DNA from 4 places in the Streptomyces sp. NPDC059201 genome. Region 1 is predicted to be linked to each of the others. Evidence: riboswitches for the same ligand, from Rfam matches in the RefSeq annotation. Region 1 holds a riboswitch; each other region holds the start of a gene.

Region 1 (2,977 bases):
CCCGCCTCGGTCGCCATGGCGCGGAGGTTCGTGGCGGAGGTGCTCGGCGGCTGGGGTCTGGACGGCGACGGGGACGCGGCGGACTCGATCCGGCTGATGGTGTCGGAGCTGGCGTCCAACGCGGTGGTGCACACCTTTGGGCAATCGCCCACCTTCACCGTCGAGCTGCACCTCGATCGCGAGGAGGTGCTGCGGCTCGGCGTGACCGACAGCCATCCGCGTTTCCCGCGCCGGCTGCCGGCCGCCGTCCAGCAGGACAACGGACGTGGCATGGTGATCATCCGGGTCCTGGCGGCGGAGGCGGGCGGCCGGCTCTCGTTCACCCCGACCGCCGAGGGCGGCAAGACCGTATGGATCACCCTGCCGTGGGCCGCAGCAGCCGTCCCCGCCTGCTGAACGCCTGCTGGATGCCTGTTGGGCGTCTGCTGAACCCTTGCTGCCCGCCGCTCAGGCGGAGTGCATCTCCGTCGACGGCCACGAGCCGCCGGCGAACTGGGGGCCCCAGTAGTACGGATTGACCTCTTCGAGCCGCCGCGCGACCCAGCGGGTCGGGTCCTCGGGGTCGGGGACGCCGACCTCCACGTCGGGCCCCCAGAGCGCGAGCCGCTCCTGGCAGATGCCGCACGGCGGCAGGATGACGTACCGGCCGTCCTCCGGGTCGCGGAAGACGCAGACGGAGGCGGTCACCCGGCGGTCGAGGGTGTACGCCTGGCAGTAGGCGCCGGTCTCCTGGCAGAGGGTGACGCTCGCGTGGATGTTGTCGAAGCCGACGCTCGTCAGGATCCGGCCGTCGTCGAGGCGGACGGCGGCGGCCCCGCCGGGCTCGTCGGCGGGCCAGCGGCGGTCCAGCTGTGCGACGGCCGCGTCGACAAGAGCTTGGTCAAGTGTCATCGCCGCATCCTAGGGACAGCGCGGTGGCGGGCGCGCGGCCCGTGAGGGAGGAGAGAGCGCCCGCGGTGGGGAGTGTGGCGGCGCCACCGCACTCCGGGGGACGGCCGCGGGCGCTCTTGGGTCAGCGCACGCGACCGTAGTAGACCTTGGAGGACCAGATCTTGTCGAGCTTCACCCAGGAGCCGGTCTTGGGCGAATGCCAGATCTTGCCGCTACCGGCGTAGATCCCCACGTGGTAGACCCTGCCGCCCGAGTGGAAGAAGACCAGGTCCCCCTTCTGCCGGCTGGAGGCGGAGATGTGCCGGGTCTTGTTGTACTGCTGCTGCGCGGTGCGGGGCAGCGACTTTCCCGCCTTCTTGTACGCGTAGAGCGTCAGTCCGGAGCAGTCGAAGCGGGTGGGTCCCGTCGAGCCGTACCGGTAGGGCGCGCCCTTCTTGGAGGCGGCGACGCCCAGTGCCTTCGTCGCGTGGGAGGTGGCTGCCTGGGCCTCGGGGGCCGCTCCGGGTGCGAGGAGCGTGCCGCCGACGGCGGCGAGGGTGAGAGCCGAGACGGCTCCGGCCCGGGACAGCAGGGACGGGACATGCATCTGCGCAGTCATGCGCAACCCTTCGTCAGCCGCCTGTGAAGGATGACCTGTCGGGTTCGGGCAGGCGAAGATGCCCGGCCGCGCGCGGGTCGCGGCTTCACCCCAAGGGACGGCCGCGCTGGGGATTCAGCGCGGTCGACCCGTACTGCTCGGGTCCTCCACTCCTGCCGGTCCAATCCTGTCGACCAGACGTCCGGGACGGCGGCAGGACTCGGCGTCCGCCCGGACCGCCCCGCCTGGGTGGCGGGGGCTTGTCGTCGTCGAGGATCTTGACTCACGGTTCGGGTGAAAACCGAGCGGAAACGGCGTTATGTGAGGCTCCTCACGACTGATCCATACGGGTGGACAAGAGGGTTTCGTGATCGTCGTAGGTTTGGCCGACGAGCCCCGTACCAGCGTCGGAATGTCCCATTCCGCCAAATGCGTACATCTGTTGCGCAACTCGCGCGCTGCATCTGTAGCTCTCGCGGCTACGCCGAATGGGGGATGGATTCTGCGTCCCGTGTCGGCCGTCCGGGGCTCGACACGACACGTCGGAATGTCAACTCGCCCGCGTTCCGGGCACGGTGACGCGGGCCGCGCGCCGCTCACCGTCCAACACCCGCAGCGCACACGCCAATGTCTCGGCGTGGACCTCGCTCTCGCCCCGCATATGCATGAGCGTCAGGGCCTCGCGCAGCGCCTCCACCCGGCCGACCAGCGCCTGAGCGGCGCGCAGGGCTCCATAGGTATGCGAACCCCTGGATGGATTGATCTTCCCCAGGAGGTCGACGACTTCGAGATACGCGTCGATGAACTCCCCTTCGGCGCGCGTCAGGGCGGGCAGCGGCGGAAGCTCCGGCACCATCGCGGTCTCACCGGGCCGGTGTGCCGGAGGCGGCCCGGCGGTCGCTGACGATGTGGTCGACCAGGCCGTACGCGAGCGCTGCCGGCGCGTCGAGGACGGTCAGGCGGTCGGTGTCGGAGGCGATCCCCTCCTCGTCCCGGCCGGTGTACGCGGACAGCAGCCCCGTCATGACGGCGCGCAGTCGCAGCAGTTCGCGCGCCTGGAGGTCCAGGTCGGAGAGCTGCCCGGTGAACGGCTCGTCGAGGACCGGCTGGCGCAGGGTGACGCGGGCGCCGGGCAGCATCAGGCGCTTGCCGGGCGCGCCCGCGGCGAGCAGGACCGCCGCCGTGGAGCCGGCCTGGCCGAGACAGGTCGTCTCCACGTCGCTCATCAGGCTGCGCATCGTGTCGTGGATGGCGGTCATCGCGGTGATCGAGCCGCCGGGGGAGTTGAGGTACAGCGAGATGTCCCGCCCCGGATCCGCGTAGTCGAGGTGCAGGAGCTGGGCGATCACGTCGGTCGCGGCGACGTCGTCGACCGCCGTGCCGAGAAAGACGATCCGGTTCTCCAGGAGCTTCGCGTACGGATCCAGCGTCCGGGTGCCGTACGAGGTCCGCTCCGAGAACTCCGGCAGAACGTGGCGTGCGTCCATGGGGAGCACCTCCTTCTGTCAA
Region 2 (2,977 bases), on a different contig from region 1:
CGATGTCCTTGCCGGGCACGTAGCCGGCCTGCTTGATGGCCTCCAGGATGAGGTCGAGCGCCTCACGGTTGGAGCCGAGGTTCGGGGCGAAGCCGCCCTCGTCGCCGAGGCCGGTGGAGAGGCCCTTGCCCTTCAGGACGCCCTTGAGGGTGTGGTAGACCTCGGTGCCCCAGCGCAGGGCCTCGGAGAAGGACTCCGCGCCGATCGGGGCGATCATGAACTCCTGGATGTCGACGTTGGAGTCGGCGTGCGACCCACCGTTGAGGATGTTCATCATCGGAACGGGCAGCAGGTGCGCGTTCGGGCCGCCGAGGTAGCGGAAGAGGGGGAGGTCGCTGGCCTCGGAGGCGGCGTGCGCGACGGCGAGGGAGACGCCGAGGATGGCGTTGGCGCCGAGCGAGGACTTGTCCGGGGTGGCGTCCAGGTCGAACATGGCCTGGTCGATCAGGCGCTGCTCGGTGGCGTCGTAGCCGACGAGCTCCGGGCCGATCTGCTCGATGACGGCGAGGACGGCCTTCTCGACACCCTTGCCGAGGTAGCGGTTCTGGTCACCGTCGCGAAGCTCCAGGGCCTCGAACGCACCGGTGGAGGCACCGGACGGCACGGCAGCACGGCCGGTGCTGCCGTCGTCGAGGCCGACCTCGACCTCGACCGTGGGGTTGCCTCGGGAGTCCAGGATTTCCCGGGCTACGACGACGTCGATGGACGGCACGAGCATCTCCTTCTGGGATGTGACGCTAGGTGTGACGCATGGGTCGCAAGGTCTCGTTCGCCTTGCGACATGAGCCTAACCGGCTCCGGCGCTCCGGCCAGCCGACCGCCCGTCCCCTGGGACGAAAAAGGGCCCAAGAGCACGTATCGAGGGACGAAAGCCCTGGGATCTACTGGACGGTAACGGCAGAACCCCGGTCACGAGCCACGGGGGAAGGGGGCTCGGGACCGGGGTGGTCACCGCGGGAGGGTCGTCGGGCACCGGTGAGCCGCCGGACTCACGGGTGCCGCGGGGCTCACTTCAGGTGGAGCTGCTGGCCCGGGTAGATCAGGTCGGCGTTGTCGACGACGTCCTTGTTGAGGTCGAAGAGCTCGGCCCAGCCGCCGTCGACGCCCTGCGCCTGGGCGATCTTGCTGAGGGTGTCGCCGGCCACGACCTTGTACTCGCCGTCACCCTTCTTGACCGTCTTGCCGGTCGGGGTGGTGACGGTCTTCTTGGCGGCGGCCTGCGGGGCGGCCTGCTGCTGCGTGGCCTTCTTCGGGGCCTGGCGCTGCTCGCTGCGGTTGGCGGGCTGCTCGGTGGAGCGCTCGGGGGCGCTCTGCTTCGGGGCGCTCTGCTGGGTGTTCTGCTCGGGGGCGCTCTGCTGCGGAGCGGACTCGGCGGAACCGCCGTCGTACGAGGCGCCGGAGAGGCCCACGCCACAGCTCGGCCACGCGCCCTTGCCCTGGCCCGCGAGGACCTTCTCGGCGATGGCGATCTGCTGGGACTTGCTGGCCTGGTTGGCGGTGGAGGCGTAGGCGGTGCCGCCGTACGCGGCCCAGGTGGAGGCCGAGAACTGGAGGCCGCCGTAGTAGCCGTTGCCGGTGTTGATCGACCAGTTGCCGCCGGACTCGCACTGGGCGACGCGGTCCCACTCGGAGGCGGTGGCGGCCGAGGCGGTGCCGGCGGCCATCAGCGGGGCGGCGACGGCCGCACCGGTGACGCCGACGAGGGCGACGACGCGAGTGGCCTTGGAGGGACGACGACGCTTGCCCGTGCCGGAGAACAGCATGAGATTCCTCTTCACCGACGCCTGTGAGGTGAGCTGTCGGGTTCGGGCTTGAAGAGTGCGCCCGGCCGCGTGTCCTTGCACGCGGCTTCACCCCTAGCCGGTCGATCGGCCGTCTGTCTCGACGGCCGGGACCGGCGCAAACCTTGGGTCCCCCACTCCTGCCTACGGCGCTTTCGCGACGACAATTCCCGGCGACCGACGGCAGGACTCGGCGTTTCGGTCGACGGGGCCCGCGGTGGCGAGCGGTGTCGACCGTAGACACACAGGTGCTCGAAGTTCAAAGAGGCTTACGACGGACAAAACGCCCTTACTTGCACTCCGTCAGCCCTCGTTTGCGCAGGTGAGAGCTGACGGGAGCAAAGTTTGCGGACGTGACACGCCAGTTGGGACGAAGAGACCCATGTCTCACTTTCCCAAAATCGGACATAAGCCCCTGAAACGGCCTCACTTCTCCGACGGAGGGACCGTCAGCTCAAGGCTCTGACCAGGGAGGATGAGATCCGGATCGACCCCGACCGTATGGCGGTTGGCGTCGTAGAGGGCGTCCCAGCCGCCCGCAAGATCGTTCTCCTGCGCAATCTCCGACAGGCTGTCACCCGGCCGCACGGTGTAGGCGTCGCTTACGTCCGCCTTGACGGGGGTTGAGGTGACCTTGTCCGCTGCTACGGCATGACGCCCGGATTCCAGCGATGCGTCCGTTACGCCGGATTCCTCCGGGGCGGCGTCGCCCCGGTGCTTGCCCGTTCCGGGTGTGGCCGACGACACGTCAGACCCGTCCGTACCGGGGGTCACGGGGGTGGTGGGAGTGGTGGGAGCAGTGGGCGCCAGGGGCGTCTCCGAGGCGTCCGGGGACGTCACGGGGGTGCCCGGGGTGCCGGGCGTGCCCGTGGAGGCGTCCGGGGTGCCCGGGGTGCCCGGCGTGGTGCCGGTGGGCGTGTCCGGGGTGGCGTCCGGGGCGGTGCTCGCCGGCGGGGTGACCGTGCCCGCGGGGGGCGGGGTCGTGGGCGTGGCGGAGCCGGCGGGCGCGGTGGGCGTCGCCGGGGCGGTGGCGGTCCCCTTCTTCTCCGCGGCCTTCTCGGCGGCCTTCTCGGCCTTCTCCCCCACCGCGGGAGCCTTCGACGGCGCGGAGGCGGCGGGCGTGGAAGCCGCGGGCGTGGAGGCGGACCCGGAGGCCGACGCGGAGGTGCCGCCGGTCCAGTTCGACTCGGGCGCCA
Region 3 (2,977 bases), on a different contig from region 1:
GGCGAAGTCGAGGGAGGCCCGCAGCCGCTCGGGGGAGATGTTGGACGCGGCGACGGCACGCACCTTGCCGTCCCTCACGAGCTGGTCGAGGGCGGTGACGATCTCCTCCACCGGCACGGACTCGTCGTCGAAGTGCGTGTAGTACAGATCGATGTAGTCGGTGCCGAGGCGGCGCAGGGACTCCTCCGCGCCGGCCTTGATGGTGGTGGCGCTCAGGCCCTTGAGGCGGGAATGGGCGCCGACCTTGGTGGCGACGACGAGGTCGGAGCGGTTGCCCCGGGCGGTCAGCCAGCGGCCGATGATCGTCTCGGACTCCCCGCCCTCGTTGCCCTCGACCCACTCGGAATAGGCATCGGCGGTATCCACGAAATTGCCGCCCGCGGCCGCGTAGGCGTCGAGGACGGCGAAGGACTGCGCCTCGTCGGCACTCCAGCCGAAGACGTTGCCGCCGAGGGCGAGCGGGAAGACGTGCAGGTCGGAGGTGCCCAGCGGGCGCAGAGGTGAGGTCATGCAGAACTCAACTCCGTGCGCCGCCGGGCATATTCCGATCGGGGAGCCTGATCCCCGACCGGAAGGCTCATGGCCGTCCCTCAGATCGACAGGCCCTTGGAGCGCAGCCACTCCGCCGGGTCGATGCCCGAGCCGTCGGGGGTGTGGACCTCCAGGTGGAGGTGGGGGCCGGTCACGTTGCCGGTGGCGCCGACGCGGCCGATGGTCTCGCCCGTGGTGACGGTCTGGCCCGCGCCGACGGTCATCGAGGAGAGGTGGCAGTACCAGACCTCGGTGCCGTCCTCCAGCTCCAGGACGATCCGGTAGCCGTACGAGCCGGACCAGCCGGCCGACTTGATCGTGCCGCCGTGCACCGCCTTCAGCGGGGTGCCGGTGGGCGCGGCGAAGTCGAGGCCGGTGTGGTAGCCGGAGGACCACATCGAGCCGGACTGCATGTAGGTGGAGGTGAGCGTGTACGACGAGAGCGGCATGGAGTAGCTGGCGGCCAGCTTGGCGAGCCGCTCGGCCTCCGCCTTCTCGGCGGCGATGCGCTCGGCCTCGGCCTTCTCGGCAGCGATCCGCTCCGCCTCCGCCTTGGCCTTCGCCTCGGCCTCGGCCTTCGCGGCGGCGTCCGCCTTGGCCTTGGCGTCCGCCGCGGCCTTCTCGGCGGCGGCCTTCTCGGCGGCCTGCTTCTCAGCGTCGACGGCGGCCTGCTGCTGCTGTTCGGCCTGCTGGAGGATGCGGGCGCGCAGGGCCTCGCCGGCGTCGGCGGTGGAGGCGGTGCGCTCCACGGTGGCGGTGCCGGTGCCGCCGCCCGTCCCGGCGCCGGTCCCCGTGCCGAAACCGGCGGTGGTCGCGGTGTCGGCCGGGGCGTTGTACGTGATCGAGGTCAGCGGCTTCGCGGCGGCGCCGCCCGCGGCGACCGGCGCGGAGTCCCGTACCTGGGAGGTCTCCTCGTCGCCGCCCGGGAGGAGGTCGCCGACGCCCGGAAGGTCGTGGGCGTCCGGCAGACCCAGGTCGGGCAGGTCGGGCAGGTCCGGGAGCGATATCGCGACCGGGGGCTTCTCCTGCGCGGTGGCGAGGCCGCCCGCGCCGACGGCGGCGATGACGCCGACGCCGAGGACGGTGGAGGAGCGGGCGAAGTTGGAGCGCTGCTTCACGACCCGGTGGCGGCCGCCGGCGCGGCTCTCGGCGCGCAGGGAGCCCTCGGTCGGGTTCCATTCCCCGGGCGCCGGGGTGAAGGAGGCGGTGTCGTACGCGACCGGCGCGGAGCCCGCCGGGTCGTCCGCTCCGACGGCACCCGGGCCGCCGAAGGGTTCGAAGGGGGCTCCGGGTACGGGGGTGTTGGACGCCACGGAGGCGCGCTCCTTTCCTTCCTTCTCGCCTACCGGGTTAGCTGACGGGTTCGGAGCAGGAAGGTCTCCTACGGGCGTGTTCGCACGGGGGATGTGCGAGGGGCCCGATTCACCCCAAGGGTTGGTTCCCCGGTTCCCTTACGGGATTCGGCGCGTGCGCACGGAGCCGTCTCTTGCGACGGCTGGGACGACCGCGCTGCGTTATCGAACGTTAATAGACACGGCGGTCCGATTCCAAGCCGTTCCCCTTGATCATTCATTGAATTGACAGGGATTCGCCCGAGTTGACCCCCCTTCAGTGAAGGACCGTCAAACCCTCGGAATCTGATGTTGTGTCAATTGTTATCGCTGTGACACCCCCCGACCACGGACGGTGAGTACCGCCTCTCGGGGGCCTCTCAGGGCCTCTCAGGGGTCTCAGCGGTACGACGGGCCGGGTGGAACCACCGGCATCGTCCGGCGCCGCTCCGGCGCCCCGGTCGCCGGGCGGCTCACCGCGAGCAGCGCCATGTCGTCCGTCGAACCGCCGCCCGTGTGCCGCCGCACGTCGTCCACGAGCGCGTCGAGCAGCTCCTCGGGCCCGGGGAAGACCGCCCCGGCGAGCCGGGCCGCCGGGTCGTAGAAGACGCCGTCCGCGTCCCGCGCCTCCGACAGGCCGTCCGTGTAGAACAGCAGCGTCGCGCCCGGCGGGTACGGCCGCTCGTCGGCCCGGTCCGGCCAGACCGACAGCTCCCCCATCCCGAGCGGCAGCGCCGGTTCCGCCGGCTCGGCCGGCTCCAGGTGCCCGTCCCCGTGCAGCAGGAGCGGCGGCGGATGCCCCCGGTTCACGATCCGTACGACCCCGCCCTCGCGCGGGATCTCGGCGATCACCGCCGTCGTGAACCCCTCGAAGGCGTCCAGACCCTCGCGCCGGGTCCCCTCGCGCGTGAGGGCCCGTTCGAGCCGCGCCGCCACCCCCTCCAGGGTCGCCTCCTGCTCGGCCGCCTCCCGGAACGCGCCGATGACGACGGCGACCGCCTCCACCGCGTCCATCCCCTTGCCCCGTACGTCCCCGACCACCAGCCGCACCCCGTAGGGGGTGTCCTGCACCGCGAACAGGTCGCCGCCGATGAACGCGTCCGCCTGCGCCGCCT
Region 4 (2,977 bases), on a different contig from region 1:
CGTCGGCCGATCCACGGCACCAGGTACTCGCGCGCCCAGAGGATGTCGTCGCGGCGGACCTCCAGCGGACCGCGGACGGGCAGCGGCGGCCACGCCTGGTCCGGGTCGGCCGGCACCGGCAGGCCGAGGACCTGGGCGGCGCGCAGCGCGACCCGGGTGTGGCCCTCGGGCGAGAGGTGCAGCCGGTCGTCGTCCCAGGCGCGCCGGTCCTGGACCGAGCGCAGCGACCACAGGTCGAGGACCGGGCAGTCGTAGCGGTCGGCGATGGCGCGGACATGGGCCGTGTACGTGGCGATCTTGCCGCGCAGGTGCTTGAGGACCGGCACGTCGCGGGTGTCGAAGCCGGTGGTCACCATGACGGTGCCGACGGCGGAGGTGAGGTCCCGCACGGCCCGCTCGAAGCGCTCGGCGACGTCGTCGGGGTCGGTGCCGGGGCGGATGATGTCGTTGCCGCCCGCGCAGAAGGTGACCAGGTCGGGGGCGAGCTCCTTCGCCCGGGGGACCTGTTCGGCCACGATCTGGTCGAGGAGGCGGCCGCGGACCGCCAGGTTCGCGTAGCGGAAGCCCTCGTGGTCCGGAAGCTGGTCGGCGAGGAGCACCGCGAAGCGGTCCGCCCAGCCGACGAACGTCCCGTCGGGACCCGGGTCCCCGACGCCCTCCGTGAAGCTGTCACCGATCGCCGCGTACGACCCGAAGGACCCGAACGTGTTCTCGTCTGTTGCTCTCGAATCGTCTGCCACGGAAGCACATCCTTCCTTTTCGGATGTGACCTACGCGACCGTAAGGAGGGGTTGACGGCGGGTGATATATGCCACCGATAAAGAGTTTGCCAAGCCGGAATAGGGCGAAGGCCCGGCACCAGGGGTGCCGGGCCTTCGTGTGGCCGTGGGGCCGGACGGGTCAGATCGACACGCCGTGCTGGCGCAGGTAGGCCAGCGGGTCGATGTCCGCGCCGTAGCTCGGCGAGGTGCGGATCTCGAAGTGCAGGTGCGGGCCGGTCGAGTTGCCGGTGGAGCCGGAGAGACCGATCTGCTGGCCGCCGCTCACGGACTGGCCGGAGGAGACGGAGAGGGAGGAGAGGTGGGCGTACTGCGAGTAGTTGCCGTCGGCGTGCTGGATGACGACCTCGTTGCCGTAGGCGCCGCTCCAGCCGGCGGAGACGACCGTGCCGGCGCCGACGGCGCGGACGGTGGTGCCGGAGGAGGCGATGAAGTCGGCACCGGTGTGGTAGCCGGAGGACCACATGGAGCCGGAGGCGCGGTAGGGGGTGGAGACGCCGCCGCCGGCGACGGGGGCGACCCAGCCGGAGGAGGTGGACTGCGCGGCGGCCGGGGCGGCGGCGCGCTCGGTGGAGCGCGAGGCGCGGGTCTGCTCGCCGGAGGACTGGGTCTTCTGGGCGGCCTTGCGCTCGGCCTTCGGAGCGGCCTTCGGGGCGGCCTTGGCGGCGGCCTTGGGCGCGGACTGCGCGGCGGCGGGCTTCGGGGCGGCGGCCTTGGCGGGGTTCTTGGCGCCGAGGGTGAGCTTCATGCCCGGCAGGATCAGGGAGGGGTTCCCGCCGACGACCTGGCGGTTGTCGGAGTAGAGCTTCTGCCAGCCGCCGGCGACGTTCTGCTCGGCGGCGATCTTCGACAGGTAGTCGCCGGCGACGACGGAGTACGTCTTCGGGGCGGCGGCCTGGGCGGCCGGCGCGGCGGCGGCCTGGGTGTGGACGTGCGCGGCGGCGCTCACCACGGCGCTGGAGACGGCGGCCGGGGCGGCCTGCTCGGCGGCGTGGGCGCCGGTGGCGCCGAGGAGCGGCAGGGCGACGACGGCGCCACCGGTGCCGGCGGCGACGAGGCCACGGGTGATGAGGGTGGACTTCTGGCGGCGGTGCTTACCCTTCACGGGCATGGCGAATTCCTCTCCGGCGCCTGCGAGGTGAGCTGTCGGGTTCGGACTGGAGATGCCCGGCCGCGTTTCTCACGCGGCTTCACCCCTAGCCGTCCTGCGTCGCGGGACCGGCGTACTTCCTTGGGTCCCCCGCTCCTGCCACGCGATGGGATGGGGTCGAATTCCGGGCGGTGGCAGGATTCGGCGGTCCGACCGGATTGACGGCGACGCTAGACGAGCGGGGTCGGCGCGAACAAGCCACGGAATTCGACGGGCATTCCGGGACGATCTTCGGGCCCGGAATTCCGGTCACCCTCCGTCGATGACGGTCCCTCGATTCCCTTTTCAGGGAGGGTGATTGATCCGGGCGGTCGGCCACGATCCGTCACTTCTATGACCCTGCTCACGCGCCGCATTCCATCTCCCCCGCAACCAGGGCGCGTTACCGCAAGACCCTCCAATACGGACAGATCGCCCATTACCGACCAGGGGGGTGCGCCAGGCCCTGCGCGCCGGGATGATTGCGGGGGGAACCGATCTCGTCCCGGTCCCGCTGACGCCTACCCCCAGGAGCATCCGTGACGCAGCAGTCGCCGCAGGTCCACCCCCTCGAACCCGGCGAGCCCGAGCTCGCCGAGGTCCGCAACTTCCGGGACGTGGGCGGCCTGCCGACCACGGACGGGCGGGCCGTCCGGCCCGGCGCCCTCTTCCGCAGCGGTCACCTCGCCGACGCCACCGAGTCCGACGCGGCCTTCCTCTCCGACCTCGGGCTGCACACGATCTTCGACTTCCGCAACGCCGCCGACGCCAAGGTGGAGGGGCCCGACGTCGAGCTCCCGGGCGTACGGAACGTGAACATACCCCTGAGCGACCCGGCCGACGGCAAGGAGTTCTGGCGGATGGTCCGCGAGGGCGACCTCGGCACGCTGCGGAACCTGCTGGGCGACGGCAAGGCGGCGGACCGGATGACGTCCTCGTACCGCCGGATGATCGTGGAGCGGACCGCCGAGCACAGCCGGGTCCTGCACTCCCTCGCCGAGGAGTCCGTCCCGGCCCTGATGCACTGCGCGGCCGGCAAGGACCGCGCCGGGCTCTCGATCGCGATCAC

The links. Region 1 has a riboswitch for cyclic di-AMP ahead of ACFXMG_RS36245 (C40 family peptidase). Riboswitches for the same ligand answer to the same signal wherever they lie in the genome.
Region 2: it holds a riboswitch for cyclic di-AMP, as region 1 does, so the genes downstream of both, ACFXMG_RS27675 (transglycosylase family protein) here and ACFXMG_RS36245 (C40 family peptidase) in region 1, are expected to answer to the same signal.
Region 3: it holds a riboswitch for cyclic di-AMP, as region 1 does, so the genes downstream of both, ACFXMG_RS35530 (M23 family metallopeptidase) here and ACFXMG_RS36245 (C40 family peptidase) in region 1, are expected to answer to the same signal.
Region 4: it holds a riboswitch for cyclic di-AMP, as region 1 does, so the genes downstream of both, ACFXMG_RS30870 (peptidoglycan DD-metalloendopeptidase family protein) here and ACFXMG_RS36245 (C40 family peptidase) in region 1, are expected to answer to the same signal.

Annotation. Positions count from the first base shown of each region.
Region 1 is NZ_JBHZBB010000016.1:134,889-137,865, reverse strand. Features, by position in the region: gene ACFXMG_RS36255 (ATP-binding protein) at 1-396, shown strand, start outside; gene ACFXMG_RS36250 (cytidine deaminase) at 448-891, opposite strand; gene ACFXMG_RS36245 (C40 family peptidase) at 1,013-1,489, opposite strand; cyclic di-AMP (ydaO/yuaA leader) riboswitch at 1,493-1,704, opposite strand; gene ACFXMG_RS36240 (hypothetical protein) at 2,019-2,324, opposite strand; gene ACFXMG_RS36235 (ATP-dependent Clp protease proteolytic subunit) at 2,332-2,955, opposite strand.
Region 2 is NZ_JBHZBB010000009.1:284,271-287,247, reverse strand. Features, by position in the region: gene eno (phosphopyruvate hydratase) at 1-718, opposite strand, end outside; gene ACFXMG_RS27675 (transglycosylase family protein) at 1,008-1,763, opposite strand; cyclic di-AMP (ydaO/yuaA leader) riboswitch at 1,767-1,943, opposite strand; gene ACFXMG_RS27670 (transglycosylase family protein) at 2,208-2,977, opposite strand, start outside.
Region 3 is NZ_JBHZBB010000015.1:152,050-155,026, reverse strand. Features, by position in the region: gene ACFXMG_RS35535 (aldo/keto reductase) at 1-510, opposite strand, end outside; gene ACFXMG_RS35530 (M23 family metallopeptidase) at 591-1,844, opposite strand; cyclic di-AMP (ydaO/yuaA leader) riboswitch at 1,856-2,007, opposite strand; gene ACFXMG_RS35525 (PP2C family protein-serine/threonine phosphatase) at 2,262-2,977, opposite strand, start outside.
Region 4 is NZ_JBHZBB010000011.1:251,165-254,141, reverse strand. Features, by position in the region: gene ACFXMG_RS30875 (SGNH/GDSL hydrolase family protein) at 1-740, opposite strand, end outside; gene ACFXMG_RS30870 (peptidoglycan DD-metalloendopeptidase family protein) at 901-1,890, opposite strand; cyclic di-AMP (ydaO/yuaA leader) riboswitch at 1,895-2,058, opposite strand; gene ACFXMG_RS30865 (tyrosine-protein phosphatase) at 2,448-2,977, shown strand, end outside.